Regions from separate parts of the Sporosarcina sp. P29 genome, predicted to be linked through region 2. Evidence: riboswitches for the same ligand, from Rfam matches in the RefSeq annotation. Region 2 holds a riboswitch; each other region holds the start of a gene.
The links. Region 2 has a riboswitch for cobalamin ahead of CSV68_RS09695 (hypothetical protein). Riboswitches for the same ligand answer to the same signal wherever they lie in the genome.

Region 1 (10,932 bases), on a different contig from region 2:
GAGATTAAGTTGCCGACAGATTATGGCGAGTTCCGTATGGTTGGCTATACCGAAACCTTGACAGGAAAAGAACATGTTGCATTAGTAAAAGGTGATGTTACGACGCTAGAACCGGTCCTAGTTAGAGTTCATTCAGAATGTTTAACAGGTGACGTTTTTGGATCATGCCGTTGTGACTGTGGTCCACAACTGCAAGCTGCTCTTTCCCAAATTGAAGAAGAAGGGCGCGGTGTATTGTTGTATATGCGACAAGAGGGCAGAGGTATAGGTTTGATCAATAAACTAAAAGCCTATGAACTGCAAGAACAAGGCTATGACACGGTAGAAGCGAATGAAAAACTTGGGTTTGCTGCTGATTTACGTGATTACGGTATCGGTGCACAAATTCTACGGGAACTTGGTATTACGCAAATGCGTTTGTTAACGAATAATCCAAAGAAAATCGCTGGTTTAAAAGGATATGAATTGGAAGTAGTGGAACGCGTCGCAATCCAGCTACCTTTTAATGAAGCGAATGAAAAGTATTTACACACAAAGGCGGAAAAACTAGGTCATTTATTAACTTTATGAGGAGAGATGAAAATGGGTAATTTATTCGAAGGGCATTTAGTAGGTACGGGTTTAAAGGTAGGCATCGTCGTAGGGCGGTTTAACGAATTCATCACAGGGAAGTTACTTTCAGGTGCACAGGACGCGTTCAAACGTCATGGTGTAGACGAGGCAGATGTAGACATAGCATGGGTGCCAGGCGCATTCGAAATCTCATTGATTGCAAAGAAAATGGCGGATTCGAAAAAGTATGATGCAGTCATTACGCTCGGTACGGTCATTCGTGGTGCAACTCCTCATTTTGACTTTGTTTGTAATGAAGTGGCAAAAGGTGTTTCACAAGCTGGCATGCAATCGGGTGTCCCGGTAATCTTCGGCGTACTCACAACGGATACGATTGAGCAATCAATCGAACGTGCAGGGACTAAGGCGGGGAACAAAGGCTGGGACGCAGCAGTGTCCGCTATTGAGATGGCAAATCTAACGAAGCAGTTTGACTGATTATTAATAAAGTGAAAAGAGGATGTCCTGGAAGTTACTTTACTTCACGGGGCGTCCTCTTTTATACTGTGTAATTCAAATTCATAGTGTGTTAACGAAAGGATTGAAGCTCGAGGTTCCGTTTCAATCCTACTTACCAAGTGAGGGTACTTACATCACCCACTGACATTGCAAGGGGGTGGCGTCTTCTAACTAGTCCCTGTGTAGCGCAAAACCCATCATGAACTCCTATACATGTTGCTCTATATCCATCTCGCTACGAACAAAAGACAGTCCGAGAAATCGTGTTGATTTCTTGAACTGTCTTAAATTCGTTATTTTACCGCTACTACGCCTAACTTTTCTCGTGCCTGTACAGTCGCAATCACCATATTCTTCAATGCTGCAACAGTCTCCTCGCGCTTTCTCGTCTTCAAACCACAATCCGGATTGATCCAGAACTGGTTAGGCTCGAGAACTTCAAGACCTTTGTTGATAATTTCCGTCATCTCTTCGACTGCAGGGACGCGTGGGCTATGGATGTCGTAGACGCCTAGACCGATTCCTTTGTCATAATGATACTCATTGAAAGCCTCGACCAAGTCGCCGTGACTACGTGAAGTTTCGATAGAGATTACGTCTGCATCCAGTGCGCTAATCGCTTCGATAAAGTCGTTGAAATCACAATAACACATATGCGTATGAACTTGCGTCGTATCCTCCACTGAAGCAGTAGATACGCGGAATGCATTAACAGCCCAATCTAGATAGTGTTTCCATTCAGTTTCCTTCAATGGAAGACCTTCGCGAAGTGCTGGCTCGTCGACTTGAATCATATGAATACCAGCTGCCTCAAGCGCTTCAATTTCCTTACGCAAAGCAAGTGCGATTTGGTTTGTCACTTCTTCTCTGGACAGGTCATCACGAACGAATGACCAATTTAAAATGGTTACAGGGCCCGTAAGCATTCCTTTTACTTCATGATCAGTAAGAGATTTCGCGTAAACAGATTCTTCAACAGTCATTGGCTTCGTGAACGCAACATCTCCAAAGATAATTGGTGGCTTAACACAACGTGAACCGTAGGATTGTACCCATGCTTTTTCAGTAAAGACAAAGCCGTCTAACTTTTCACCGAAATATTCCACCATGTCCGTACGTTCAAATTCACCATGCACCAAGACATCAAGTCCCAAGTCCTCTTGAATATCGATCCATTCTTTAATTTCAGCATGAACGAAGTCTTTGTATTGCTGATTCGTAATTTCGCCTTTTCTCCATTTATTCCGTGTAGCCCGTACTTCTGGTGTTTGTGGGAAACTACCGATTGTAGTAGTGGGAAGGAGCGGCAATTGGAATTTTTCCTGTTGCTTTACTTTACGCTCCGCGAAAGGAAGATTCCGCTTACTATCAGAGAGTAGACTTCCGGAAGTCGCTTCACGCACTTCTTTATTATTGCGTGCGGGAAGGGCGTTAAATGCAGTCAATGCTGCTTCACTGTTTTCAAATACATTAGTGAATTTTTCTTTTCCGTATTGTAGAGCTGTTTGAATAGCTTTTATTTCTTGCAACTTCTCGTCGGCGAATGCTAATGCGTTCAAGATAGTTGGATCTAGTTTCTGTTCCGAGCGAGTCGTCACAGGTGAGTGGAGCAAGCTACATGAAGGTTGAATCCACAATTTATCAAGTGAGACTTGCTGATGGATAGTTTCAGCCAATGTTAGTTTTTCATGTAAATTTGATCGCCATACGTTTCGTCCATCTATAATCCCTGCTGCAAGCACTTTGTCTCCAGGGAAACCATATTGCTTCAGATATTCTAAATTTTTCTCGCGTCCGTGGACGAAATCGAGACCGATCGCTGCAACTGGTAACGCGATTGTTTCTGTATAATGTTCTACTGAATCGAAATATGTCTGTAGAAGAATGTTCAGTCCATTCAGATTCTTCGTCAGCTGTGAATAAATTTCTGTAACGGTCTTCATTTCATCTAAGCTAATCGATGTACATAGAATTGGCTCGTCGATTTGAACCCATTGTACACCTTCATCCTGTAATTCCTTTAGTACTCTTTGATAAAGTGGAATCAGTTGTAGGATGATGGATGGTACATCTTTATCTTCAAACCCTTTAGATAATTTAAGTAATGTATAGGGGCCAAGTAGAACAGGTTTACCTTCAATACCTAGTTCTTTCTTTGCTTCACGATAAGCAGCTAGCGGTTTGTTTTCAGTCAGTTCAAAACGCTGACCTTCGTATTCTGGCACGATATAGTGATAGTTCGTATTGAACCATTTTGTCATTTCGGAAGCGACTGCCTCATCATTACCACGAGCCATCGAAAAGTATGTCGAAGTAGAAACTTGTCCGCCTTTCCAGTTATACCGTGAAGGAATAATTCCGAACATCGCAGACGTATCCAGTACGCGATCGTACAATGTAAAGTCGCCTACAGCAATGACATCAACCCCAGCATCTTGCTGTTTCTTCAAGTTCGCTAAGCGAATCTCTTTCGTTGTTTGAAGAAGCTCATCTTCTGAAATCTTCTTTGACCAAAATGCCTCAAGTGCTCGTTTCCATTCACGATTTTCACCTATTACGGGATAGCCCGCTATGCTGCTTTTTACCATGGATAATTTCCCCCTTGAATTTTTTTGCAATAAAAAAACATTTCTAGGGGAAATGTTAGAAATGCGAGTACATATAAAATAACATGCTATAAATAACATGCGTTTATAGACTGCGTCTGTCTAACACTTCCCTATTCACCGTAGGATTAAGCGTCATGAAAAATAGGCAGGTGTCTGGCTGGACGCATCAGCGTCTTCACAGTGGCGGGACCGCTCCGAGAAAAGGATTCCCTTTTAAGAAATGAAAGTATTTTCATTCCACCTACTTTTCAAACTATTCAATTCAGATGATTGTCTCTAAAGCTATCACATGCAAAATAGTGTGTCAACTTGCTAACAGAATTTAATCAAGGCTACTTTTTTAAAAAATAGTGAACTTAAATAATGAAACGGAATAATAGCTCTACTGTTATATAACTGTTGAAAATAGCACGTATTAAATCCAAATAGCAATGATGTGGAAATTTTCACAATTCGGTTGAAAGTATACTAGACTTTAGGTATGATATGTACTAACACGTCTTCAATCGAAGAAGTCATTGGTCTTTTATGTGTCGATTTTTGATCGACAGGCTATGGGGTGTTGCCGAATACTAGACGATGATAGGTGTTCATCGCTATATGTTATACAACAGAATAGCGCAAAAAATATTAAGGGGTGGCTTTTATCCATGACAAACTATGAAAAAGTAGGTAAATTGCAAGTCGCAACAGAACTATATAACTTCGTTAAAGAAGAAGTTCTTCCGGGCTTAGAAATTCAAAATGAACAATTTTGGACAAACTTTGATTCGCTCATTCATGAACTTGCTCCTGAAAACAAAGCGCTATTAGAAAAACGCGATGAATTGCAAAAGACCATTAGCGAATGGCACCAAAATAATAAAGGCGAGATTGATTTCGCTAAATATAAAGAGTTTTTACAAGAGATTGGCTATTTAGAGCCAGTTCCTGAGGACTTCAAAGTGACAACAGCTAACGTTGACAATGAAGTCGCAAACCAAGCAGGCTCACAATTAGTAGTACCGATTGATAATGCTCGTTATGCATTAAATGCAGCGAATGCTAGATGGGGAAGTCTATACGATGCACTTTACGGATCGGATGTAATTAGTGATGAAGCGGGTGCTGAAGCTGGTGTTCAATACAATCCGATTCGTGGACAGAAGGTTATTGATTTTGCCAAGAACTTATTAGATCAAGCAGCACCTTTAGCTGAGGGTTCTCATGCAGACGTAACAGCTTATAAAATTGTAGAAGGTAAACTTCAAGTGACGCTTGAAAGCGGTAACACAGCTCTATTGCAAGATGAGTCCAAGTTCGTTGGATATAACGGCAGTGAAGACGCGCCGACTGCTGTATTGTTAGTGAATAATGGGTTGCATATCGAAATCGCAATCGACAAGAATAATCCAATCGGTAAAAGTGATAAAGCGGGCGTGAAAGATCTAGTACTTGAAGCGGCACTTTCTACGTTGATGGACTGTGAAGATTCGATTGCCGCAGTGGATGCTGAAGATAAAGTTGGCGTATACCGTAACTGGCTTGGTCTAATGAAGGGTGACTTGGAATCTACATTCAAGCGCGGTAGTAAAACAGTTACAAGAAAACTAAATGCCGATCGTACGTATACTGGTGGTGATGGCAAGCAGTTGACGCTGCGTGGTCGTTCATTAATGTTCGTACGTAACGTAGGACACTTAATGACTAACAATGCGATCCTCGACGAAAATGGCAACGAAGTACCTGAAGGCATCTTGGACGGTGTTCTTACATCTTTGATTGCTACGCATAACTTTAAAGAAAACGCAGAGTTTAAAAACTCGCTTCACAAATCCATTTACATCGTAAAGCCGAAAATGCATAGTCCAGCTGAGGCGGCATTTGCAAACAAACTATTTGATCGTATTGAAGATCTACTAGGTGTTGAGCGCAATACGATTAAAATTGGGGTTATGGATGAAGAGCGCAGAATGTCACTGAATCTGAAATCTGCAATTAACGAAGTGAAAGAGCGTATTGCATTTATCAATACTGGATTCCTTGATCGTACAGGTGACGAAATCCATACATCTATGGAAGCAGGCCCAGTCATTCGCAAAGCGGATATGAAGACATCTGAATGGCTATCTTCTTATGAATCTGCAAACGTGGCAGTAGGAATAGGAGCGGGTCTACCTGGACACGCGCAAATTGGTAAAGGAATGTGGGCTATGCCTGACTTAATGGCTGCGATGCTTGAACAGAAAATCGCTCATCCAAAAGCGGGAGCGAGCACTGCATGGGTTCCATCACCAACAGCTGCCATTTTGCATGCATTGCATTACCATGAAGTAAATGTTAAAGAAGTACAAGCCGGAATCGATAGTTCAATTGATTACCGCGATGGTATCCTTGATATTCCATTGGCACCTAATGCGGACTGGTCTGCTGAAGAAGTACAATCGGAACTAGATAACAACGCACAAGGAATCCTAGGTTATGTAGTTCGCTGGATCGACCAAGGAGTAGGGTGTTCAACAGTTCCTGATATCAATGATGTCGGATTAATGGAAGACCGTGCGACATTACGAATTTCGAGTCAGCACATTGCAAACTGGTTACGTCATGGCGTTTGTACGAAAGAACAAGTAGAGGAAACGTTGGAGCGAATGGCAAAAGTAGTGGATCAGCAAAACGCGGATGATGAATTGTATCAGCCGATGGCACCGAACTATGATGATTCCATCGCGTTCCAAGCTGCATCTGACCTGATCTTTAAAGGAGTAGAACAGCCGAGTGGATATACAGAGCCAATCTTGCATGCTCGACGTATTGAAGCGAAAGCAAAAGCAAAACAAAAAGCGACAGTACAAAACTAATAACCATTCCAAACCGACTCTCTTTCACTAACGAAAGAGAGTCGGTTTTTTACGTATCTAAACAGAGATGGATGTTTTCTAATAAATCTGCAAACATGCTATACTAGCAGGAATGTAGAAAAGGGGGTTGAATAAAACGTGTTGCAAACAAATCAAACGGTTTTCGTACTAGTAGATGTTCAAGGAAAGCTCGCACAAATCGTCAATGAAAGTAAGGAATTGCATGATAACCTGGAAAAACTGATTAAAGGATTACAAGTATTGGATGTGCCGATTCTATGGCTAGAACAATACCCTGATGGTCTAGGTCCGACTACTGAAACGTTATCGAACTTGCTTGAAGGCCAGCAACCGATTGCAAAAATGACATTCAGCGCAATGGGTAATGAAGAATTTGTTAATCAACTGGAGAAGCTGGGAAGAAAGCAAGTATTAATTGCGGGAATTGAAACGCATATTTGCGTTTACATGACAGCGGCTGATCTTGTGAAGCATGGCTATGAAGTAGAAGTAGTAGTAGATGCAGTCACTTCCAGAACAGAAGCTAATAAAATGATTGGCTTGCAAAAGATGAAACATCTTGGTGTCTCAGGTACGTGTGTGGAAACAGCTTTGTATGAGTTGCTTGGCAAGGCAGGGACAGATGAATTTAAGCAAGTTTTAAAGGTAATTAAGTAAATTCAAATAGAAAAAGCGAAATGCCGGTTTTGGCATTTCGCTTTTTATTATTCCCATTGTTCTCGCTGTAAATCTTCCGCGATGAGTTGTAAATCATCAGCGGTTATAGACAATAACTCATAGTTGGTTGTCTCGGCTAATTGTACCGCCATTTTTTTAAGGAATTTCGGTGAACCTTCATTTTCTTCATCATATAGAAGTAATAAAGCATCCGAATTTCGAAGTAGAAACTTATTCTTCTCTACAAACTGCCAAGGTGCTTCATACGGTTTGTTGGTCAGGCTCACTGAATAATCTGCAAGTGATATGATTTGTTCATATGTTTCTTGCTTTATTTCATTCCATTTCGACTGTTGATCAAGAAATGGTGTAATGACTGCGTATTGTAAATTCGGGTAGTCTTCTTGCAACTCCCACACACATTCAATAATCCACGTTTCCACTCCAAGCTGTCCACTGACTATAACCCATTCGAGTCCTTGGTCTAGAAGAGATAGCAATTGATCTGTTAACGCTTTTTTGATGATAGGAATACCTTTATGGTCTTCATTGAAAATACCTAATTCATGGGCTTTATAACCGCTCACGAGTAGACGTTTAATCATTGTTGCCCACTAATTGCTGCCTGCGCCAGCTTTGTAATCGTCATGTCATCCATCGGCGGATTGTGAAGACCAGCCCGCACATCGCGATAATATCGTTGAAGGGGATTCGACATTTCCAAACTTTTTGCGCCTACAATCCTCATTGCTAAGTTAACAATTTCTATCGCACTATTCGTTACAATGGATTTAGCTACGCCAAGTTCATTTTGTAAATGAACTCGACGAGCAGGATCATCGTAAATTCTCGCGATATCATAAAGTAAATGACGTGCTTTAATCAGCTCTAAATCCATCTTCCCGATTTGTGTTTGAATACTGAAAAGGGAAGCAATAGGCTCATTGAGGCTGTTTGGCTGATAAGTTGATGCAAAGTGTACCGCGTAATCACGTGCCGCTTGGGCAATTCCCATGTAACATGCGGGAATATGAAGAAGCCAGCCGTTTTGGTTGTTGCCACGTGGTGCTTCATTTACTTCGACTAACTGATCATCCGTTGCTACCACTTGATCTAGTACAAGTGTCTGACTTTCTGTACCGCGCATGGAAATCATATGCCAAGTATCTCTGATGGAAAGTCCCGCTGTATCACTTGGTAACAAGAAAAAACCTGTTTTTTGTTTTTCTTCAATCCAAACAGACACGAGGATATGGGTAAGGGCAGGTGCCATAGTCGTAAATGTCTTTTCGCCTGAAATCATCCATCCGTTATTAGTGCGTACAGCTGTTGTTTGTGGTCGGCCACCACGTGTAGGGCTACCGGTTTGCGCTTCAGTGACGGAGCGATTCACAAGGGCACCTTGCTGAATTGCCTCACTGAACTGAGCTAATTGTTCTTCCGTCCACTTACGATTCTCATACAGTTCCCCAACGACTCCTTGATGCCAACCAATGGCAAGAGCGGTAGCACTATCGAAACGAGCAATAGTCTCCTGGAAGAGCACCATGTCCGTTACTGTGGTACCCGCACCCCCGAACTCTTTAGGTAGAGTTAGTGTCGTATAGCCCATATTGATAAGCTTTTCTATATTCTCTAATGGGAATTTTGAGAGCTCATCCGATCGTTCTGAAAAGCTGCTGAAAAACGGACCTGCCTCAGTCAATTCATTGACCCATCGGCGTTGAAAGTCCGTTGTGATAAAAAGTTCTGTTGACACGAGTAACACATCCTAACCACTTCATTCTTATACTACTGATTTACTGTGTATTTATGTAGAAATGCAAAATTACCTTGAGTACATCTCTCAAGGGTCATGATATTCTAGTATACTAGAAAAGCGAAAAAAATACCATTCTGACGAAAGAAAAAAATTATGTCATACTATGCGGGTTTTTACTGAATAATCAAGAGAATTGTAAAAAGATTCTTAGTAACAACGATGATGTTTAACATAAGTTGAAATTCATTAATAGACTATTTAAAGTCAATTTTAGCTTTGATCAGTATATCCTCAGATTTACTTATTGTATTTGTAGTGTATAAAGATATATTAATTATGCTTACTTACATATTCAGTGTAACCAAGTAACTATAATAGGAGATGCGTATGTGAATCATTAAGCCTATATACAGAATACTTTATTTTAATAGGAACGCTAAATATACCTGTACGAATATGAATAGTGTGGAGTATAATTGGAAGTGCATACCAAATACATGCATATATTGATAATTGAATAAGGGAGAATGTAGAATATGAAGTTCACAGTAGGAAAAAAGTTATGGATTGGATTTATGAGTCTGGTCATTATCATCATTATTATCGGTTCAATAGGGTTCCTAGCATTGAAGAGTGTTAACGAAAAGTATTCATTTTTAATTAACGATCGAATGCATAAAGTTATTTTGCTAGAGCAACAACAAAGCGATCAAAATAATTTAGCGAAAGATATCAGAGGATTTATGTTATATGGTTCAGAATCTTACATAAAAGAATTAGAAGAAACTCAATTACGTATAGAAGACCGCTTAACTGAATTGGAAAAAATCCTTAGTAACAACACTATGCAGACTGCATTGGTATCTATTCGGGAAGCGAGTGTAGAATACGATAAAGTACTACTTTCTATAATAGAAGAGAAACGTGCAGGAAATGATGATCAAGCGCTTGTGATTGGAACGAATGGAGCAAGTTATCAACAAACGATTTCTGATAATATCAATCAAATGACGGATTATCAGAGACAACAGCAAGAAGAATTGGAAAAAGAAGTGGCGAGTTATACTAAAAGCGCTAATATGCTAATGGTTATCTTAATTGTATTAGGAATCATTGGAAGTGTAGTAATCACGACGATCATCAATCGTTTGATTAGTCGTCCGGTAGGCAGAATGACAAATGCGCTGGCTGAAGTATCGGCAGGAAACTTTGCTATAGAAGAAGTGAAAATCAAAAATAATGACGAAATTGGCGATATGTCTATTACGCTAAATGAAATGGTTGCTGATTTACGAGGCATTATTGATCGAGCGAAAAGTTCCGCTTTGCATTTGGCGGCACAGTCGGAACAATTGTCTGCCAGTGCAGAAGAAAGTTTGGCAGCTTCTGAAATGGTAGCAGAAATCTCGGAAAAAAACCTACAGACGAGTGACATGCAAGCCAATATTGTCAATCAATCTACTGTATCCATGGAAGAGATGATAACAGCCATTGATGTTATTACACAGGATAATGAAGAGATGTTGAATTCAGCAGAAGACGTGGCACGATTGGTGAAGGAAGGTTCTGCTTTAATGGGAGAAACGACCGAACAAATGACCAATATCAGTGAGACGATTGATGACTCCATGGAAACCATCAATAAAATGTCCAAACATACTGAGAGTATCCGTGGCGTTACATCAATGATTGCAGCGATTGCCGAACAAACTAATTTACTTGCACTTAATGCAGCGATTGAAGCAGCACGCGCAGGAGAACACGGTAAAGGTTTTGCTGTCGTAGCTGAAGAAGTGCGGAATTTGGCGGAACAATCCAAGCAATCTACACAAGAAATTGGTCGAATGATTGATACGATTATTCATGATGTAGAAACAGTAGTAATGAGTACGGATGAAGGTAGAAAACGTGTGGCAGAAGGTTTATTATCAACAGAGAAAACAAATGCCATCTTCATGGATATTGAGCATGC
Region 2 (10,932 bases):
ATAATCAAAAATCCAGATTCGCAGTGCAACACTGCGAATCTGGATTTTTTATCGTACATTAGAAGCGACAATTCCTAATCGATCACGTTCAATTGCACCCAACTTATACATATGTTGACGGAAACAAGACATGACAAACGCGTGCATGTTGGCTTGTGTTACGTAATAAACAAACCATGGAATGGAAGGGAGATAATCATGAATGGCAATGATTACTTCATTTGACCCCGGAATTTTTCGAAACTCCATTCTGCCACGTTCATTGGAATCAGGATCCATTAATAATCCACCCGTTATATAGTAAAGCGAGCGATCTTTTGTACTACGATCAGCAGAATAACTAAGTTCTAATAGTGTTCGATCGCCTAGGAAACCGATGCGACAGTTTAATTGGTCGTCTACTTCCGTCTTGACCCAAGGATTAAGGAAAGTAGAAAGCCACTTAACGTAATAACGTGCAGTCTCATCAGCTGTCCAGCTATGAGGCAACGCGATTCGTTGTACAGATCGTACATCCTGTTTAAGCGGCCCCATTGGTGATTTCTTTTTCGGTGTTTCTTTTTCTTTCTTTTCTGCTTCAAGCGCTTCTCTTGCCGCTTGAATAAATGGAATTTCACCGTCACTAATACCTTCCATATAATGTTTCGGACTCACAACCATTGGATGTTTTAAGCTTTCCACCAATGGATAGACAATTTCTTTCGGTGTTTGTGTCACCAGACGCAACCAAAGCCTTGATAGACTTAGCGAGAAGAATGGAACATCCAACATTCGTGAAGATTTTCCTGCTACTTCTGCAGTTTTTTCCATCATAACTTTATACGTCATAACCTCGGGACCACCTATATCGATAGATCGTTGCGCAGGTTCAAAGTCTAGTATTAATGAGCTTAATGATTTCATCACATCATCCAGTGCGACCGGCTGTGTATCGGAACGTGTCCATTTAGGTAAAACCATTATAGGAAGCCGTCTAACTAGCTTCGACAAAATCGGAAAAGAAGAACCTTTCGGACCGACAATTAGCCCTGCACGTAATGCAGTGACAGGAACGTTATACGAGCGTAGAATACGTTCCACTTCTAAGCGGCTCTTCAAATGCCGTGATAAATCTTTTTCATCTTCATCTGGAATAATCCCACCCAAATAGACAATCTGCTTAATCCCTTGTTTTTTTGCCGCCTGTGCAAAATTATCTGCCAATATTACATCCATATCTTCGAAAGTTCCTTGAGATAATTTCGCTGATTTCAGCATGGAATGAACGAGATAAACCGCGACATCAGCACCAGCTAAACTCTTCTCCGCATCTTTCATAGAAAATAGATCACAAGAACGCCATTCTATATCTTCCGTATTCTGCCTCTGATCACCATTTCGTGACAGACCAATCACTTTAGCTTTTCCTTTAAGTTTTTTCAATAGATTATTGCCGATATAACCACTTGCGCCAGCTACAGCTACAACCAATTTCCTTTCACCCATACAATCTCACCCTCTCTTGTACGTATACAGTAAAACTACCCATTCCAAGAGTTTTATAAGCCTATATATTTAATTAATACTACTTTTAAGCAGTAGTCTTTGCTTTTTTCATTAAAAGTATTTATAATAAAATGAACGATGAAAACTATATTTGTTTTTTAAGTTTTACTTGATATGTATAAAGATAGGGGTACGATAAATGAAAGCACGTATTATGAAAGCTTTCCTCGAAGAAATTCATGAGAAAAGTATGAAGTTCACAATGGATGATCTAGCGAAAAGACTGGGCATCAGTAAACGAACGTTATACGAAAATTTTTCTTCAAAAACGGAAATTTTAGATGCGATTATTGACTCGACATTACAAGAGTTTGATGAAAAAACCGATATCATCATGAAAGACACTGAACTACAACTTGTAGATAAGATCAAGAAAGTCATTACAGTTATCCCAAAGTATAATGATTTTTATAACTGGCAAATCCTCGATCAGATGAAAAAAACACATCCCGTACAATGGGAACGCGTCCACTCTGCACTTCATGAATGGGATGAACTGCGCGAATTAATTGAACAAGGTATTCATGAAGGTATTATTGCCGATCAAAATGTAGAGTTACTAATGAAATTGATTATAGATGCAACGAACTCCACTCTTGATCGAAAGTTTTTCTACGAAAATCGCATGACCGTAACCGAAGCACTGGATTCTATTGTGGACATCCTGTTGTTTGGATTTATTAAGAAAAGTGACGACTAAAAAACTAATAAAACACTAAAAGTTTTTCTGTTTTACAAAATATGAAAGCGAGATGGAATTATGAGCCTCCACGCATGTGAGGTAACGAATGAAAATTGGCAAGATGTTGCCTATTTATCCGTACACGAAAACCAAAAGAACTTTATTGAAAGCAATTCATTTTCACTAGCACAATCTCAATTTGAACCAGAATGGAAATCCATTGGATTATATGATGGAGAAGAATTAGTCGGCTATGCGATGCATGGACGTGAAGCAGATGGCAATGTATGGCTTGATCGTTTTATGATAGATCAGCATCATCAAGGTAAAGGTTATGCCAGCAGATTTCTTAAACTCCTACTTACCAGAATGGAAGAAAAGTATCAATGCGACAAGATATATTTAAGTATTTATCCAAGTAATAAAGCCGCACAGCATTTATACGAAAAATTCGGTTTTAAGTTAAATGGAAAAATTGATGATGTAGGTGAATTCCCTTGCCTCATCATGGAACTTGATCTTCAAAGGAGTCCTTTGCAATGAATTCATCTTCACCCAAATTCAATCAATTGGATACTGAGCCAGTAGGACGTATCTTTTTACGTTACCTAATACCTTCAACTGTCGGTATGTTACTAATGGCAATCAATATTGTGGCGGACGGCATCATGGTTGGTAATCGATTGGGTGCAGAAGCATTAGCGGGAGTCGGAATTTCGGCTCCCGTTTATACTATCTTTTTTGCTATTTCTTTATGGATTGGTATAGGTGCCGCCACAAAATACTCCATGGCGATGGGTGCCAAAGATATTCAGAAGGCTCGTTCGATTTTCACACATGCGATTCTTTCTATATTCTTTTTCACCATTATACTAGGCTTGACCGCCTTTATTTTTAGGGATCCGCTAGCGTACGCACTAGGAGCGAATACGACCACTTTCCCTTATGTATCGGAATACTTATTTGTGATTTTACTGTTTGGCTTTATCTTTACTGTAGAGAACACATTTAGTATTTTCGTACGGAACGACGGAGCACCAAATCTTTCAATGGCGGGGCTAATTGTGACTTCTGTCGTGAACATCATCTTGAATTATGTGTTCTTATTCATTTTAGATTACGGCGTTGCCGGTGCTGCAATTGCTACAATTATCGCTTCTTTTTTGGGCATGCTAGTACTGGTCACCCATTTCTTTAAGAAGAATAATAACTTGAAACTGATTCGTTTAAAGTTCAATAAAAAGTTGTTTTTAGCAATCCTATTTGTCGGATTCCCGAGCTTTCTATCTGAGTTAGGGATTTCTTTCTTTACCATTACACATAATATTGCGTTTGAACGGATGGCTGGTACAGAAGGTGTTGCAGCATTCTCTATTTTGAACTATGTGCACAGTGTCATGCTAATGCTATTCTTAGGAATGGGTGGTGCAATTCAGCCACTGATCAGTTATTATCAAGGCTCTGGCAACCGAGAAAGAATGAAGGAAACCGTAAAAAAGGCCACCCTTACTGTAGTCATCGCAGGTGCTGTGTTTTTCCTCGTTGGCCAGTTTGCAGCGGGCCCTATTGTATCGATTTTCGGAGACTTCCCACAAGCCGTCAGAGATTTGGCCACTACCGGAATTAATTTATTCTTCATTGCTTATTTATTCACAGGTACAAACTTCGTGATGATGACGTATTATCAGTCAGTCGGCAATGTACGGATGGCCACTTGGATCACCGCTTCTCGCGAAATTATCATTATGTTGATTTTCTTGATGATCTTACCACGCTTCTTTGGGCTAAATGGTATTTGGCTATCTATCCCTGCGTCTGAGTTTATTGTATTTGTTGGAGTATATTTATATCAACGAAACGCGACTCGTCATTCGCTGAGTGGGTAACATGATTACAGACAAAAGTTATAGTGCAGATCCTATATGGATACTGCGCTATTTTGTTCCTTTCATAAATAATAGTGATATACTGAAAGAGCAACTGAATATCGTGTTAGAGATAGGTGCGTTTATTTTTCTTAAACGCTTAAAAGGGAAATCGGTGAAAAACCGATGCTGTCCCGCAACTGTGAGTTGGAGTATAATTCGTTACCACTGTTTCACCGCAAGGGAAATGGGAAGGTGAATTATACGTTGAAGACGAGCCAGGAGACCTGCCTAGATCAGTACACACCAATACCCTACGCGGATAGGAGGTGTCAAGTGCGGCTTATGAACAATCATACACAAGCCGACGTACGAAAAAACGGGATCAGGACATTCAATAGGTGGCTTCGATACAGCTTCTATCGATCCACTATATATGAATATCCGACTGAACCGTTTAATTCGTCATGGCTTCCCACTTAACATCCTTCCAGGTATTTACCGGACGGATGTTTTTTCATGTCAACGAACCAATACAAAACACGATGAGGAGAATGAACTATGCACAATCAAACAATTGATGACTTTACAAACTTATTAAAGGATACACTGATGTCGGATCGAGTAAGCACTCACTCTACCCCCCTTCCCATACTAGTAAAAGATGTAAAGAAACAAATATCCGAAGATTCCACTAATAACTCTGCAGAAAAAGCTAGACAATTGGCTAATTTAGATAAAGCATATCAAATCGTAGTAGCTGAATTAGTAGGTAGTAACTAATTTATAGTAAAACACCCCTGACTTTGATTTGTGTCAGGGGTGTTCTTGTGTTATAGAGATTCTTTAATGACACGCTTATAATTCAATACGGAAAGCAAACCAAATATAGAATAAAGTGCTGTGTAGATGAACATCACAATAATCGTTGGTGTCAGCATTTCAGTACCAAATAAGAACCAGCCGGATTTCACAGCAAAATAGCTGTGAAAAAGACCGACGATTAATGGAATACCGAAGTTAAATAGCTGTTTTCGTTGAACCCCTTTAAGTAAATCTGTCTGTGTAAAGCCGAGTTTACGAAGAATGGTGTAGTTGGATTTTTCATCTTCACTTTCATCCATCTGTTTAAAGTATAGTATGCACCCAGACGTTACAAGGAAAGCGAGGCCAAGGAACCCGACGATGAACATGATCATGCCCGCAGCTTGCATTTGTTCAATTCTTTCTTCAACCTTCGATTCATGCCCTGCCCAGTCGTTTATCCCCAATTCATTAAATAATTCATTTGCTTTTTCCACATCATTTTCATTGTCAATATCCACCCCATGATACTCTGTAAATTCGGATGTAATAGAAGGATCTTTGTCTTTATTCATTACCTGGAATACTTGATCATCCACTACCGCGACAACGAAAGCATAGGTCACACGCGTTGGGAGAACTGCTACCCTTTCCGTCCCTTTTAGTGTCAGATCATACAAATGCTCTTTACCTTGAAATTCGACTTGCTGATTCTCTTGGAATTTCATGAAGTTTTCCGTCAAACTATCGGAGTTGACGAAGAGCACTTCCTTTTCTGCTACGTCTATCTCCGACAATCCTTCATCACTAATGACGATCATTTCTGTATCGGTATAACTCACATCTGGACTATCCCCAACCGGAATAGATAGAACTCTCGATAAATCAACAGGTGTAGTCAATAGATCAATAGCTGTCTCTGTAAAGGCGATGCCTTTACTTTCAAGTGCCTGTGTAAACTCCATTGCACGTGTTTTATCAGGAATGGTAAAGTCAGCAGGAATAGTTCGCTCTACTGATTTCTCTACTGAATAATACGAGATATAACTTAACGAAAGTAATGCTATAGATAGCGCAGATAAAGATGTAATAATCATTAATAGAAAAGAATTCGATTTCATTCGAAACATAATCGAAGAGAGCGATAGTACGTCGTTAACGTTCAAATATCCTCCTTTACGATTACGAATCAGGTTAAAGATAAAGCTGACCGATCCTTTATAAAATAAATACGTTCCTACAATCACGGAAGCGAGTATGACAATCATCACTAGAAATAGCTGATTCACGAGGAACACACTACTAAATAATCGGGCTGATAAATAATAACCAACTATTATGAGGAGAATACCGAACACACCGATGACCGCTTGAAATACTGTCATCTTTTTCACTCGTTGCTGCGTCACAGTAGTCACACGGAACAAAGACAATATACTTTGTCGTTTAATAAATATCGCATTCATAATCAAAATCAATACAAAGATTGCCGCAAATACGACCAATGTCTGAAATAATGCCTCTGAAGAGAAACGCAAAGTCGCAACATCCATTACACCAGTGACCTTAAATAGAATCAGCATGAGTAATCGGGACATTGAAAACCCTAAAAATATCCCTACAACGAGAGAACCGATGTATAACACAAAATTCTCGACACTTAAAATACGAAAAACAGTTCCTTTCGTCATCCCGATCAATTGGAATAATCCAATTTCCTTACTGCGGCGTTTAATGAATAGATTGTTAGCATATAGCAAAAATACAGATACGATAACAATCAAAAAAACTGAACCTGATTTAATTGCTGCAGCACCTTTCACTCCTCCAGTTGCTTCGTCCAATGCTGGATCAAACTGCAAAGTTACGAATGAAAAGTACAAGCCTACGCTAAAAACCAGAGCAAAGATATACACATAATAATGCTTTAGATTTTTCTTGATATTGCGGAAGATTAACTGGTTAAGCGTCATATTGCACACCACCCAGAACACCTTGTGTTTTGATAATATCATTGAAAAATTCGTTTCGTGTTTGGGCTCCTTTATTCAGTTGCGTATAAATTTGTCCGTCTTTGATAAACACGACACGCTCACTAAAGCTTGCGGCAAGTGGGTCATGAGTGACCATCACAATAGAGGCATTTCGCTTCGTGTTGAGATCACTTAGTTTGTTTAACAAATCAGATGCCGCCTTTGAATCAAGAGCGCCTGTTGGTTCATCCGCAAAAATGATGCTTGGATCATGAATAAATGCTCGGGCAGCAGATGTCCTTTGCTTTTGTCCACCTGATATTTCGTTCGGATATTTCGTAGCAATTTCTGAAATCCCTAATTCTTCTGCCACAGCAAGAAACTTTTCATTGGCTAGTTTTCTAGAAACTTTCTGCACCGATAAGGGAAGCAGTATGTTTTCTTTTACTGTTAACGTATCGAGTAGGTTATAGTCCTGAAAGATAAAGCCTAGATGCCGTTTTCGAAATTCGGCCATTTGCTTTTCTTTCATGTCGTTGAGGTTCTGCCCTTCTATACTGATTGTTCCCTGGCTAACGCGATCAATGGATGAAAGAACGTTCAGCAGAGTCGTTTTCCCCGAACCCGATGCTCCCATGATACTAACGAATTCACCTTTTTCTACTTCAAGATCTAACGCACGTAATACTTCCTGTTTATTGAATTTATTGCCGTATGTTTTATAGATTTTCGTTGCTTGTAAAATAACCATATTTATCACTCCTTGTTTATTCTATTTTAATCAATGTACGGATTTTTCTCCTGCCTTTAATATGACAAGTAGAAAAAGCATGTGACGATACTGTCACATGCTTTTACAAACGCGCTATACGAATCATTTCGTTTTCTTTTGCAAAGATCAAAGAGAACCGCGTAGTTTCTCCTACTGTTGACTCTACTTTAATCGTAATCAAGAGAGATTCCGCAACTTGTTTTGCTAAGTACAGTCCCATTCCTGTGGCAGAATGATTTTGATGGTTTGTTGTTCCAGTAAAGCCTTTATCGAAAACACGTGATAAGTCCCTTAAAGCGATGCCCTGCCCAAAATCTTCGATCGTTAACGTGGTGATACCATCCTTGCTAGCACTCCCGATACGTATGTCCGAATCCTCACTATATTTCACTGCATTCGTCAGCAATTGCCTTAGAATGAAGCCGAGCCACTTTGCATCGGACAGCACGTCTACTGTTTCCAATGATACATCAAAACCGATTCGCTTTTGCATACACCATTGCTTTAATGATTTTATCTCCTGAAATAGCAACTTCTGCACATCTGTCTTTTCGATATATAAATCATTCTGGATGAACGGGATACGCTTTTGATGTAGTTGCTGGTCGAGTAACAAATGGATGCGAAGCCACTCATACATCAACTGTGAGCGTAGCGCAGGATCTTCGGTGCGTTCGATCATTAATTGTAGCGTCGTCAGTGGTGTTTTCACTTCATGTATCCAATTTAACATGTCATCTTTCTCTTGCTCTAAACTAATTTGTAATTCATCCAATTGATTTTTAAACACTTGAATTTGATTGGAAACTCTTTCGGAAGTAATAGCTTCGAAAGGACTGTTAGCTTCAGGTATTGCAGTTAGATCGAATGATGGTTCTAACGATTCTAAGTGTTTATAATACCTCGTTTCTTTTCCATAACGCATGACTATAAATATAATGAAAGATAAACAGGAAATGAATACTATATAGACCGTAGACAAAAATGGAACACTTGTGTCTAAGTAACCCATTGCTAGCACGAGCAATTGCAAGAAGATGAAGAACACGATCCAACTAACACGTTCTCTTATAAATTTCCGGATCATAATTGCTTTTCCTTCGCCATATACCCTTGCCCTACTTTTGTTTCAATGACATCTACCAAGCCGATCTCTGCGATCCGTTTACGTAAACGATTGACATTGACTGTCAGCGTATTATCGCTGACAAAACGTTCATCATCCCAAAGACTTGTAATGATTTCTTCCCTTGATACAATTTCATTCTTTCTTTCTATTAATATTTTTAAAATATATATCTCATTCTTCGTCAACTCAATAGTTCCGTTCTCATTGGTAAGCGTACCTTTCACAAAATCGACAGTTGTATCACACCAAGTTTTTATTTCTAACACTTGATCGGTATTGTAATTATAGACACGCCGTAAGATAGCTTGGACCTTTGCGATCAGTACATCGAAATGAAATGGCTTTTGAACGAAATCATCAGCTCCGAGTTGCATCGACATCACCATATCAGTCGGGTGATCCCGTGAAGATAGAAAGATAATCGGGACATTCGAATGCGTTCGAATCATCCGACACCAATGAAATCCATCGAATTTCGGCAATTGGATATCGATGATTACAAGATCTGGCTTGATTTCCGTAAATTCTTGCACTACATTTGCAAAATCCTCAATTCCGGCCACTGAGTAAGACCATTGCGTTAAACGTTCTTTTATTTCCTCAAATAATGTTTGATCATCTTCGATTAGCATAATTGTAAACAATGAACTCACCACACTTTTCTTGATTGCTATTAGTTTATCCTATAAACAGTCAGATTCAAAACAGCGCGTAAGTGAAAGTAGATTCACTTGCGCGCTGTTTTGATTTCTATTTTAAATAAAATAACCCACCATTCACAACATCCACCGTAATCCGTGGCTTAAAACGTTCTTCCATTGCCCGCTTTTCCATCTCATAACACTCAGGTTTCGGTTCCTGCCCTTCATAGAAATAATCTAATACCGCCTGGTCTTTCCTCCATCTCTTTTCTGCTTCCTCCACCCATGTTAGATCTTCACCTTCAATCACTTTTGTGATCACAGCATCCAATCGATCAAGCGCGCGGACAGGTGTAATGATAAAAGGTAAATGAAATACTTGTTCAGACGATTGGTCGGATAAATCTCGCATGCCAATAGTTTCCTGGAACTCTTTTACGACTGCCCCTGTCATCAAATTGATACCTATTGAATATAAGATCTCCTTCGTTTGATGACTGGTGAATGACACTTTATAATTGACACCAACCCATGGTGTCAGAATCTGCTGCTCGTTGTTAGCCCCTACACGCTCATACAGTTTTACAAACTGTCCCATTTCTTTCGTTACTTGAAATAATTGATGCAATCGCGGGGACCCAAGATGGATTACTTCCCCCTTCATCCCATTTTGCAGTTGCTTCATATCTGTAATTAACGTAAGCTGCGCGGGATTCGGTATCTCATTAACACTTTCTATATACCTCCAATAAAAAGGTCGGTTCATGATTCTTTTATCCATATCAATTGTTAGTTGCACGGTTAGATAATGTTCATTTCCATGAAGTATTTCACAGTCATTCTCCGTAAAGAATCTGTGAAGGTACGTATGGATCTCAGTCGAATGCATAAATTCTCCTCCTTCACACAGACCGTTCTTTCATTTCCAAAATATCATCTAGTTCCCCTACTACTTGTTCAAATGTCTCAATCTTTCCTTGCAACACTTTCATCACATGGTCATCAATCGTCTCTTTCACAGCTAAATTATAAATCTGTACATCGTGCTCCTGCCCTAATCGATGCACACGACCAATCCGCTGTTCCAACTTCATCGGATTCCACGGAAGATCGTAATTGATGACGTGATGGCAGAATTGAAGGTTGATTCCCTCTGCTCCGGACTCTGTCGCAATTAGTACTTGCGCTTGTTGCTTGAATAAATGCTTAATCCATTCCCGGCTACTTTTGCTTAACTTTCCGTTAAAAATGACATTTGATATACCATTCGCATACAGATAATCACTTAAATACAGCTGTGTCATCCGATACTCAGTAAAAATAATTACCTTGTCATTCGCTTGTAAAATCAGTTCTGTTGCCTTTTTAGCTTTTGAATGAATCGATAATTTCTCTAGTTGTTCAATGACCTTTTCCACATGTGTGATTTCTTCTACTTGCTTACATTCTGGCAATAACTTCATCAATGTACCGATTGTCGCCTCGGGGCTGCTGCACATTTCTCTTTGTAATGTCATCGTG
Region 3 (10,932 bases), on a different contig from region 2:
CTAGCGTAGCCACAATGGCGGCATAGGTTTTTTCAGTGCGGCCGCTAACTAGCAGAAGCGAAATCGTTGTGAATAGCAGGATGCAGATTCCGCAAACTACAAGTAAACTGACCTCATAATATTTCACATAAATATCTAAAGCGAATGATAGTACCATGACGTTAATCACAAAGCCTACTATAGCTAATAGCCCTTGCTTATGACCGACAATTAATAGTGTAAAGACGAAGATCCACGCAACGATCAATACGTACTTATCACGTTTTACGTCAGTGACACTTCCCATCAATTGTTCACCAGCATTAGAATCAATGGAGACAAATACCTCATTTCCTATACGGTACTGCTGATCGTATGCTCCGGAAGAGGAATACTCATTGACCAACTGGACTTCTCGACCTTTTTCTTCTCCGTTCATGATCTTAGCTACGATTTTCTGGACAAATAGCTTATCTTCATTACCATGCATATCTGTTACGTCGGTTTCTTCCTCTATTGTTGTATCGATCACCTGAGCGATCGGCCGATCATAAAATGAATGATTTTGATTTACAAATGCAATGGAACCAATACAGCAAATTGCTAAGGTCAAAAACAGGATCCATTGCCATGTTGTGATTTTTCGGATTCTATTCAAAACAATCCTCCTGACACTCTTAGGATAAGACACAGCTTAATCCTACCATGAATTAGACCTGGAATTGAAAAAAACCTGTCTCCACATCCAATGAGAAAAGCTCCGTTTCCACACTAGGAAACGAAGCAATTGATCACTTATTCCTGGCTAAACGACGGCTCTTCCATTAAACGCAATGACAAGTATAGCAAAAAAACGTCATGCGTATTGGAAACAGATAATCCGGTTAACTGCTCGACCTTTTGCAGGCGGTAAGACAATGTATTTTTATGGATATGCAGACGTTGCGCGGTATTTTGCATCGACTGATTCTCTTCGAACCATACCGTCAAATTATTCAGCAAGTCTTTATGATCTTCTAGTGGCGCAACTGTGCGCTTAAGGAATTCCTGCTTAACCGTGTCCGGAATACTTTGCAAAATAATTTCAAGACGCAGTTCATGCTCAAAGACAATATCCCCAGATTCCTTCGCAGCATTGACCGCACGTTCTGCCTGCGCGAATGATTTAGCTAAGTCGAAATAGCGCGCTGATGCACCTATACCTGCGACGACTTGTACTTTCTTGCGCCGTTTTATATGAAGCAATAGAAACTCTAACTCGTTTTTCACTGTTTCCTGATTCATTTCAGGTAATAATAGCAAGATTTTATTTTGCGCCCAGCGGATCATCTTCATGGAAGGATGGATGTTTTGAATCGATGCGAACGTCTCTATTTCCTCAACGGAGAACTGTTCCAATAAATCTAACACTTCCAAAACCACCACTTGACTGTAAAGTGTCACGTCGATTCCGAGCAGCGTCCCTCGTTCCATAAACCGTTCATCTTTCTTTGATCCTGTCAGCCAGTCAAAGACGAAGAACTCTACATCACGTACTTTTTCATCCTTCTGCTTTCGTTTCAGTGAATCTTGAATGAACAGTTCCGCTACGCGTAAGATCAGTTGAGCCTGCGGATGAATCACGTCTGGATCACCCGTCACGCCAAGTACGGCAATCGGTTCTTCTTCAATAATGATTGGCAAGACAATTCCCCTACGGACACCTTGCAGACGCTCTACTTCTTCGTCTCCCATACGGAGCATCGTTTTCTGGCGCGTACTTAACAGTGCACCTTCATGGAATTGATTGATTCGATCCGGTTCTGTACTCGCTTGAATGAAGCCCCTTCGATCCGTTAAAATCACTTGTTGCTGTATCAGCTTCGATAATTCCGTTACTATTTCATGTCCTAATGTATCAAATTGAAACACCTGTCTCACCTCGGATGGAAACTGCTAGTAATACTTAGTTTACGCCACTTCAGTTTCCACTACAATAGAGGAGATTCAGCTAAGTCGGACTTCCGGAATTCCACTGCTCCATGCCTTTATGAGCAGCTGCAATAGTTCTGCTGTTTCAATGGTTGTAGACTTCTCTAGCGTGACAGATCCGCCTTGATCGGTATGGCGCTGTTCTGCAGTTATTCGGTCAATCATCGCGTTTTGTTGTTGTTTTGTCGCCTGATTTATCGAACGATGCATAACCGAAGCCGCTTTGCGCAAAGGTATTTGCATTCCACTTTGACTAGATGCGTTCTCCAAGTACCGATTAATTTCTGCAGCTACTTCTTCAATAAACAGAATGGCCTTCTCTGAATGTAAACCAATTTGCTGGTCGGCTATAGCGGCTTCCCAGCCTGCCACTTCAATTTTTATAGTATGTCCCCATATACTTTCAATGCCGTTTAGTAAACGTACAAGTATGGTACAAGTACGTGCCAACTCTGTTTCCTGCATTACGTACGGTAATTGAATATACGAGTATAACACTGCTTTTTCCTGTCGCTCTTTATCGGGAAAATGTACTACAATTCCTTCACTTCCAAGCAGCCGTTTCATCAAACCAATGGCTGAGACTTTTTTATGAGTAATAGAGGAGCTGCCGATGGTTTGAGAATACCTTTCACTGTTAAAGTCTCCAAGGGAACATCCCAGACTGCGTTCTACTTGTTCAGCATCAAATAAACGCCAAGAGCCGCACGCTTTTACTTGTTCCATAAAATAGTCAGGTATACGTATATGCTTTTCTTTTACCTTACTTAATAAAAATGATTCAATTCTATTGTCAGCAATATCCATAGTATATTGCTGTACTCTCGTCTTTCGCTGATAAAACGTCTTACCAAAGAACGACATAATTTCTGCTGGTAAAGTCACATAGCCATGGCTCAGTATCCAATATGCTTCCTGTACTTTCTGCAAGCGACGGACGGTTTCATTTTGCATCGCAGCCATTGCAATGAGCATCAGCCGTTCCTGCGGCAGTCCTATCCGCTGGTTATAATGATCGGATGTTACAAATTCATTCATATATTGCTGCAATTGTGCAGAAGGTATCAATCGGTCGCGTTCAGCTACGATCTGTAAGCCGAGCCATTTAATTTCACTTGCCGAATAGTTATTGATCCATTGACCGTATAATCCGTCTTGTAACAGCTTCCGTACCACTTGATGAAATCCTGAATACACGGGTCTACCACGCCGTTGTTCTGCCTGTTTATACAATACCTGCAGTAGCGCATGTTCATGTATTCGTTCCTTTGTCTGTTCAAATACTCTCATGTCGTAGTCTCCTTTCGTAAACAACAAAAAACAATCATTCCGCCTCTTCGGCAAGATGATTGCAATAGTTGTGAATGAGGAAACAAATTCAGGCAACTTGAATAGACTCCATACAAAAATGCATAGATGCAGATACCTTTTTTGCTTCCACTCCTCAACCCCCGAAGAAAGTGTCGCTTTGACGATACGTGGCAGGTCTCCTGGCTTCACTTCATCCTTCCGCCAGTGCCTTCCCATGTCTCCATAGTGGCTAATTCTAGCGGTCGTCCGTGTGTACAGTTGCGGGGACAGCTCCGGTTTACGGATTCCCTTTTATACCTTGATAGGTACCAGCGCATCGTGCAAACTCATTTATTTGATTGACTTCATTTTATCATGGATAACATAGAGAGTGGTAGCGTTTGTTTTCAATGAGAACGAAGACATAACTAAACAGGGTGCCTATGCAGAAAACTACTGTGCGTACATCCACAATCGTTTTTTTGCTAGGCACCCTGTATCGAGCTTTCGTCATTATTTACATTAGTTGTTGTTCGCATAAACAGCCACACTCCGCCAATCCTTGAACATATGCTTCTTCCCATGTGATCCCGTGGATGAAACCATTCTCCGAGTAGCCTGTGATCAAATAGAACGTCTCGTTTTGCTCTGGTAATGATGAATTGCTTTGATAGGTGTTGTTATTCATAATAATTACCTCCTGGATTTTGTATTTTTCATAGTATATGCCATGTCGGGGAATTAAAGAACATTTTCTAAGCTTCTATTAATAAAAGGCTAATTGACAGCGCTTACATTTAGAGAGCGAAAGAAAAAAATTCTATATATATTTCCGAGCTAGTATAATAAGGCACACTCTATTATTCAGTTAATTCTGTTTATTGTATCACGTAAATAAATAATTGTAAATAAATAAGCGATGATTTCCTATTAACTTTTGTTAGTTTTTAAAATCAACCTATGACTTCCCTATCATTCATCGACTGAAATGCGCCTAAAAAACTTCTTTATATACAAAAATATCTCCCTAAGTCCACTTTACGACTTAGAGAGATCAGTAGTTATTACGACATTTGTTTTTCACAAATTTCGATGACTGCTTTGACAGAGTCAGCTGAATGATCAAGCGCTTTTTGTTCGTCTTCTGTTAATGGGAGTTCGATCACACTCTCAATACCATTGCCGCCAAGAACAGTAGGTACACCTAAGTAGATATCTTGATATCCATATTCGCCTTCTAAATAAGCGATAGATGGCATAATCCGCTTTTTATCTTTGATAATTGCTTCAGCCATCTCCACCAAAGCGGCAGCAGGTGCATAATACGCACTACCATTACCTAGCAAAGAGACGATCTCCCCGCCACCCTTTCGAGTACGCTCCACAATTGCTTCTAGTCGTTCATTCGAAATGATTTTATCCAACGGAATGCCACCAGCATACGAATAACGCACAAGTGGAACCATATCATCACCGTGCCCACCAAGAACAAAGCCGGAAATATCTTCCACAGAAATATTCAATTCTTCTGAGATGAACGTATTAAATCGTGCAGTATCGAGCACACCTGATTGTCCGATTACACGATTTTTAGGAAAGCCAGTTGTCTTATAGCAAACATACGTCATCGCATCTACTGGGTTACTTAAAATTAGCACGATACTGTCTGGAGCATAGCGTTTCACTTGTTCAGAAACAGAACGCATAATCTTTGCATTGGTCGCAACTAAATCATCACGACTCATGCCTGGTTTACGCGCGATGCCTGCAGTAATGATAACCATTGCAGCACCTTCAATATCCTCATAATTTGAAGTACCTGTAATACGGGAGTTGAACTGCTGCACAGGACTTGTCTGAAGAAGATCCAGTGCTTTACCTTTTGTCGGATTGGAGAGGTCAGGGATATCAACTAAGACGATGTCGCCTAATTCCTTCTGAGCCGCCATCAATGCGGCAGTCGCCCCTGTGTGACCAGCTCCGATGACTGCGATTTTATGTCGTTTGAAAGCCATGGAAACCACTCCTTTCTATAGATTTCATTATGAAAAGTATGCTAATAAGCATCCGTCAGTCTTTCTTCGGTGCCTTCTTAGCTTCTGTAGATTTCTTTATTTGTGGAATTTCTGGAATAGTCGGCGCTAGGGGTTTCACCATGCCGTATACTGAATCATCAGGACGCGGTATCACATGCGCACCTAGCAATTCACCTACACGCGCTGCTGCGTCGCGACCTGCATCAACAGCTGCCTGAACCGCACCGACGTCGCCTTGGACGATGACCGTGACGATTCCGCCATCCACCATCTCTTGTGATACTAACTCCACATTAGATGCCTTCACCATTGCATCCGCCGCTTCAATCGACCCGATTAATCCTTTTGTCTCAATCATTCCGATCGCTTGACTCATGTATATCACCTCTCTTTACTTCTGTTGAATCGATAATACCAATAATGACCGCGTCGATTGGGATCGGGTTTTCTTTCGGTAAAATAAAGCGTGAAGAACCGCCACTCGTAATGAGTACCTCGTCACCAACCCCTGCTCCAATACGATCCGCCGCGACCATATGCGACTGTATACTATTGCCGTGCGCGTCAATCGGCTGGATGATTAACAACTTAAGTCCTGATAATCCATCCTCTTTACGGGTTGCCCATACATTACCAATCACTCTACCCATTCGCATGCGTAATCACCTTTTTCTACTTTCTACTCGTTATCGTTTTACCGAGCTCTCGTGCTGTATCTCTTGCTAATGCCGTAACAATTGTACCTTTATTGATGACGATCTCTTTTTCTGAAATCACTGCTACGTCTTCTGCCGACAAAAGCTTTTTAGTAAATTCTAATGCATTCGGAACACTTACTGTCTGAGATGTCTTCACTTTTTCTATTTTCGTTTCCGTCTCTGCTTGCATAGGTTTCGTTTCTTTCGCATCATTCGACTTCACGAGACGACCGATCGATCCCTGTGTAATGAAACCTGCATTCGCTTCATCAGTATCGATATGCATTTCAAGACGATATCGCTCATTCACCCGAATACGTACATTGCGGAATGAAATGGATCGCACTCCGTCCGCTTCCACCGTGACATATTCCCCGTCCTCCACGCCAAAACGCGTAGCATCTGTAGGTGCCATATGGATATGCGCTTGTGCAATAATCAGACCTTGGTTTATATGCACACTACCTTTTGGTCCAATTAAGGTGATGGGTGCAGATCCTTCAATATTACCGGATTCCCGAAGTGGGGGCTTGACGCCGAGCTTCATGGCATCCGTAAAGCTGACCTCGACTTGAGTCGCTTTTCGGACAGGTCCTAAAATACGTACACGTTCAATACTGCTTTTAGGTCCTGCAATCATCACCGTTTCATTGGCGGCGAATTGGCCCGGCTGTGAAAGCTCGGACCGCTGTGTCAATTCATACCCTGCACCAAACAATACTTCCACATGTTCAGGCTGTAAATGTACGTGACGGGCGGAAACCGCAATGGGAACCGCTCGTTCCGGCAATTGAACGGGACTTTTCCCCAGCTGCCCAAGAATTTCTCCGACAATCTGCTCAATCAATTGCTGATTCATTTAGTTCACGCCTTTCTACTGTGTCAGCAGTGATTATTCGCTTTTTGGTAACATCATTTCTAATTCATTATGTGGTCTTGGGATTACGTGAACTGAAAGCAATTCGCCCACACGTTGTGCAGAAGCCGCTCCTGCGTCTGTTGCTGCTTTTACTGCGCCTACATCGCCACGTACCATAACTGTTACAATTCCGCCGCCAACATGTACTTTACCTACTAAGTTTACGCTTGCCGCTTTCACCATTGCGTCTGCTGCCTCGATTGCACCGATTAACCCTTTAGTTTCTACCATTCCTAATGCTGTACCTTCTCTGTTCATAATTGTTTCCTCCTAATAATGTTTTATTTTGAAAGTTGCTTAACAATTTCACTGACTAAGTTCTGTACTAATACCGGATCGATGTTGCTGTTTGTTGAGGCTGATACATTGTTCATGACACTGGATACAAGTTGATCATTAGAGCTCTCTACCGGCTCAGAGTGCTTCGGTAACTGTACTTCCTTCGTACCGTATGCCATCCGCTTAATGTTCAGCAAATGTTTAGCCGTGACATTGTCGGATGTAATATTGCCACCGAAAGTTCCGCATCCTAATGTGAACGATGGCATTAAGCCTGTAGTTCCACCCACTGCACCAATGGAAGCCATTGTATTGACCAAAATACGTGATACAGGCATTTCCATCGCGAATTCTCGTGCAACTGCATCGATTTCGGTGTGTAGTGCCAAACTGTGTCCACGTCCACCTAGGTTCAGCAAGTCGAGACACACTTCTTTCGAATGCTTCACACCATCAACGATATACATAGCGAAAATTGGTGATAATTTCTCCAATGAAAATGGTACATCTTTGCCGACTTTTGTTTCCATCCCAACTATCAGGCGCGTGCCTTCCGGTAATGAAATACCTGCCATTTTGGCAATGAACTGTGGGCTCTTGCCAACCACTTTCGGATTCACCTTACCGGGTACCGGTGAGATAACTCCTTCCATGATCTTTTTCTCTTCATCAGACAAAATATACGCACCATTTTTTTTCAATTCGCTCGTAACGAGATCCGCGATATGCTTATCGACAACAATCGCTTGCTCCGTCGCGCAAATCGTACCATAGTCAAATGATTTACTGTCGACAATATCTTTTACTGCTTTTTGGACCTTCGCAGAACGCTCAATATAGACCGGAACATTACCAGGACCTACACCATACGCTGGTTTCCCAGAGCTATATGCCGCTTTGACTAGTGCACTACCACCTGTTGCGATGATGAGATTAACGTCTTTATGTGACATCAATTGCTGTGTTGCCTCCATCGAAGCCAACGTTAGGCACTGGATTAATCCTTCTGGTGCACCTGCTGCAACAGCCGCTGCATCACACACTTTCAATGCTTCATGTGTACATTCCACTGCATACGGATGAGGACTCACAACAATGGAATTTCGTGTCTTCAGTGAAATCAATGTTTTGAAGAACGCTGTTGACGTCGGGTTAGTTGTTGGAATAATTGCCGCAACTACACCGAATGGGGCAGCGATTTCCACGACTTTATTCAAATGATCTTCTTTGATGACACCAACTGTTTTCAAATCTTTGATGCTTTCATACACATCACGTGAACCGACTTCATTCTTTACTTTCTTATGAGCTGCTACTCCCATACCTGTTTCATCTACCGCTAATTGCGCTAGACGACCGGATTGTTCAAAAGCAGCATCCGCTACAGCTTTAACAATCTTATCGACTTGTTGCTGGGTATAGCCCATGAACTTCTCTTGTGCTTCTTTTGCAGTTTGAACAGCCAAGCGCATTTGCTGCAAGGCCAATAAATCATTATCCACTAATTGAACCAAATCAAAACACTCCTTCCTACATGCTTCTCTATCAATAACTTAACGGATGATCCGCCATGTTCTGTACGGCTTCGCGAAACGCGTCAGCTGCTGCTTCACAAGAAGATTGACTGCCTGTGAGCAGACCGCCACCGAAGTTTGTTTCAGAAGGAGGCGCATAGAGTTCGCATAACGTGACATCCGCAGCTTTTAAGGCCGCATCCAAACCGATAATCGCTTCAAGAGGTGGTGCAATCAAGTATGCAATCGATTGGCCGACCGGTATGTTAGCCATGTCAGCCAAGTAACTACCACAGCTAGAAATGGTATGCGCAAATAACGCATGATCCGGGTTTCCATTAATTGCTTCGAAATACGCTTCGTGCTCTATAGTGATACGAATCGAATCAAGACCACTTTTCACTTCTTCCGGTGACGGTCCAGCAATGATTCCGATAAACTCACCAGACAGCGGTCCGGAAGAATGTGCAGCACCTGCGTAAAAACTTTTCGCGTAGACTACTTCCACGTCGCTATGCTTCGTAGCTGCATCAATTGCTGTATAACCAATGTCATCAATTGTCGTTGTCATCAATCCAAGACTGCGTTGATAGGGCTTCAGTTCAAACTTCTCAGCCAGCTCTGGACTAACGTTTGGAATGACTTGCATTGACAAGATGTCCGCGTGGATTTTCATTCGTCCTCCCCCTTCCTCAACCTTCTTTTTGAACAAGCGATACACCGCTCGCTTCGTATTTTAAGATTTTCTGAATGATTGTTCCGAGGAATGCCCCGGCTTCAACAGGTGGGATTCCTCCTTTATGGATATTGGAAATCACCATACGATCCGCTTCAATCGTGCCGTGCCTTGGCTTGTAGCACATATAAGCACTCAGTGACTCTGCAGATACTAGACCAGGACGTTCACCGATCAACATGACCACTACATCGGGCTGCAATAACTCACCGATATCATCCATCACAGCCACTCGCCCTTTATCAACGTAAAATGTCGTTCCCATTTCGATATTCAAGTTGTTTAACGATTGTTCCAGAGACAAGTAGACGTCTTCCAGATTTTCTTCAATCGCTTTCGCACTTAGACCATTTGACGCGACGATCTGTACGACAGGCGATTTTTTACAGCGTTCTTGAATAATAGACTTCGCTTCATCTGAAAGTTTTCTACCAAGATCCGGACGTCGAATATATTCTTCTTTATCCACCACTTTGGATTGCACTTGGAATAATCCTAGCTGCTCAAGCAAGTCATCCGGCACTTCACCGTAGACCGCATCAACAGCCGCCGCGTGGTCCAGTCGAAACTGTAGCCACGTCTTCGTTTTAGGACGTGAACCTGCGCGTCCAACCCCTACTCTAGCTGGGGTCTTTTTGCGATACTCTGCCCATTTATCTTCTACAGGCTCTGCTTCAGGTGCTAGCTTCGGTTTCGGATTACTGTATGCCGTCGTTGGTTTTGGTTTTACCGTAGCGATATTCCGCTTTGGCTCTTCCGTCGTACTATGGAATGTCACCAATCCACTAGGTGACTTTTTCACAGTTTCTGCGTTCAAATGTCCAATAGGCTGTTGTGAAAACAACTCTATTTTCTGCTCGTTCGAGTTCTGTTGTACCGTTTGACTGCCGCTTGCAGCTTCTAGCTTCTCTACCACCATTTTTGTGATCTGCTGAATTAGTTCCTCATTCAAGTTCATCCACCTCCTATCGATTGAAGAGTGTGAGATCTCCGGCATGTTTACTCAGCATGCCGTTTTCATAAATCCCCATCTTTTCAAGCCATTTCAAATATTCAGGTGCTGGCGTTTTGCCCATCGTCTGAAGAACCGTCGCCACGTCATGGTAGCTCATGGACTGGTAATTCAGCATAACGTCATCGCCCATCGGTGCTGCGATGATGAAGTTCACACCTGCCGCTGATAATAGGATACTTAAATCTTCAATATCATTTTGATCCGCTTTAATATGGTTCGTATAACAAATATCTACACCCATCGGCAGTCCGTGTAGCTTGCCCATGAAGTGATCTTCAAGGCCTGCACGAATCACTTGCTTGCTGTTGTATAAATATTCCGGCCCAATAAATCCGACAACTGTATTGACGATGTACGGATCATAATGCCGTGCAAATCCGTAGTTACGCGCTTCCATAGTTACCTGATCCACGCCGTAATGCGCTTCAGCCGATAATTCCGATCCTTGCCCTGTTTCAAAATACAAGGTTTGAGGACCGGTACCCGTACCCATTT

Region 1: another riboswitch for cobalamin. It lies ahead of metE (5-methyltetrahydropteroyltriglutamate--homocysteine S-methyltransferase); the one in region 2 lies ahead of CSV68_RS09695 (hypothetical protein).
Region 3: another riboswitch for cobalamin. It lies ahead of CSV68_RS08540 (hypothetical protein); the one in region 2 lies ahead of CSV68_RS09695 (hypothetical protein).

What each region holds. Positions count from the first base shown of each region.
Region 1 is NZ_PDYX01000001.1:325,794-336,725, reverse strand. Features, by position in the region: gene CSV68_RS01580 (bifunctional 3,4-dihydroxy-2-butanone-4-phosphate synthase/GTP cyclohydrolase II) at 1-570, shown strand, start outside; gene ribH (6,7-dimethyl-8-ribityllumazine synthase) at 583-1,050, shown strand; gene metE (5-methyltetrahydropteroyltriglutamate--homocysteine S-methyltransferase) at 1,365-3,659, opposite strand; cobalamin riboswitch at 3,808-3,940, opposite strand; gene CSV68_RS01565 (malate synthase G) at 4,331-6,520, shown strand; gene CSV68_RS01560 (hydrolase) at 6,659-7,198, shown strand; gene CSV68_RS01555 (SLOG family protein) at 7,246-7,803, opposite strand; gene CSV68_RS01550 (acyl-CoA dehydrogenase family protein) at 7,800-8,957, opposite strand; gene CSV68_RS01545 (methyl-accepting chemotaxis protein) at 9,497-10,932, shown strand, end outside.
Region 2 is NZ_PDYX01000009.1:52,282-63,213, reverse strand. Features, by position in the region: gene CSV68_RS09715 (NAD(P)H-binding protein) at 49-1,485, opposite strand; gene CSV68_RS09710 (TetR/AcrR family transcriptional regulator) at 1,685-2,245, shown strand; gene CSV68_RS09705 (GNAT family N-acetyltransferase) at 2,306-2,770, shown strand; gene CSV68_RS09700 (MATE family efflux transporter) at 2,767-4,113, shown strand; cobalamin riboswitch at 4,211-4,401, shown strand; gene CSV68_RS09695 (hypothetical protein) at 4,654-4,875, shown strand; gene CSV68_RS09690 (ABC transporter permease) at 4,926-6,869, opposite strand; gene CSV68_RS09685 (ABC transporter ATP-binding protein) at 6,859-7,620, opposite strand; gene CSV68_RS09680 (sensor histidine kinase) at 7,724-8,728, opposite strand; gene CSV68_RS09675 (response regulator transcription factor) at 8,725-9,414, opposite strand; gene CSV68_RS09670 (YqhG family protein) at 9,521-10,300, opposite strand; gene CSV68_RS09665 (DEAD/DEAH box helicase) at 10,314-10,932, opposite strand, start outside.
Region 3 is NZ_PDYX01000007.1:142,539-153,470, reverse strand. Features, by position in the region: gene CSV68_RS08550 (YibE/F family protein) at 1-637, opposite strand, end outside; gene CSV68_RS08545 (CdaR family transcriptional regulator) at 775-1,890, opposite strand; gene CSV68_RS08540 (hypothetical protein) at 1,966-3,240, opposite strand; cobalamin riboswitch at 3,414-3,590, opposite strand; gene CSV68_RS17155 (hypothetical protein) at 3,758-3,928, opposite strand; gene mdh (malate dehydrogenase) at 4,305-5,255, opposite strand; gene CSV68_RS08530 (BMC domain-containing protein) at 5,311-5,652, opposite strand; gene CSV68_RS08525 (EutN/CcmL family microcompartment protein) at 5,627-5,932, opposite strand; gene pduL (phosphate propanoyltransferase) at 5,949-6,833, opposite strand; gene CSV68_RS08515 (BMC domain-containing protein) at 6,867-7,151, opposite strand; gene CSV68_RS08510 (aldehyde dehydrogenase family protein) at 7,175-8,644, opposite strand; gene eutL (ethanolamine utilization microcompartment protein EutL) at 8,718-9,362, opposite strand; gene eutC (ethanolamine ammonia-lyase subunit EutC) at 9,379-10,380, opposite strand; gene CSV68_RS08495 (ethanolamine ammonia-lyase subunit EutB) at 10,388-10,932, opposite strand, start outside.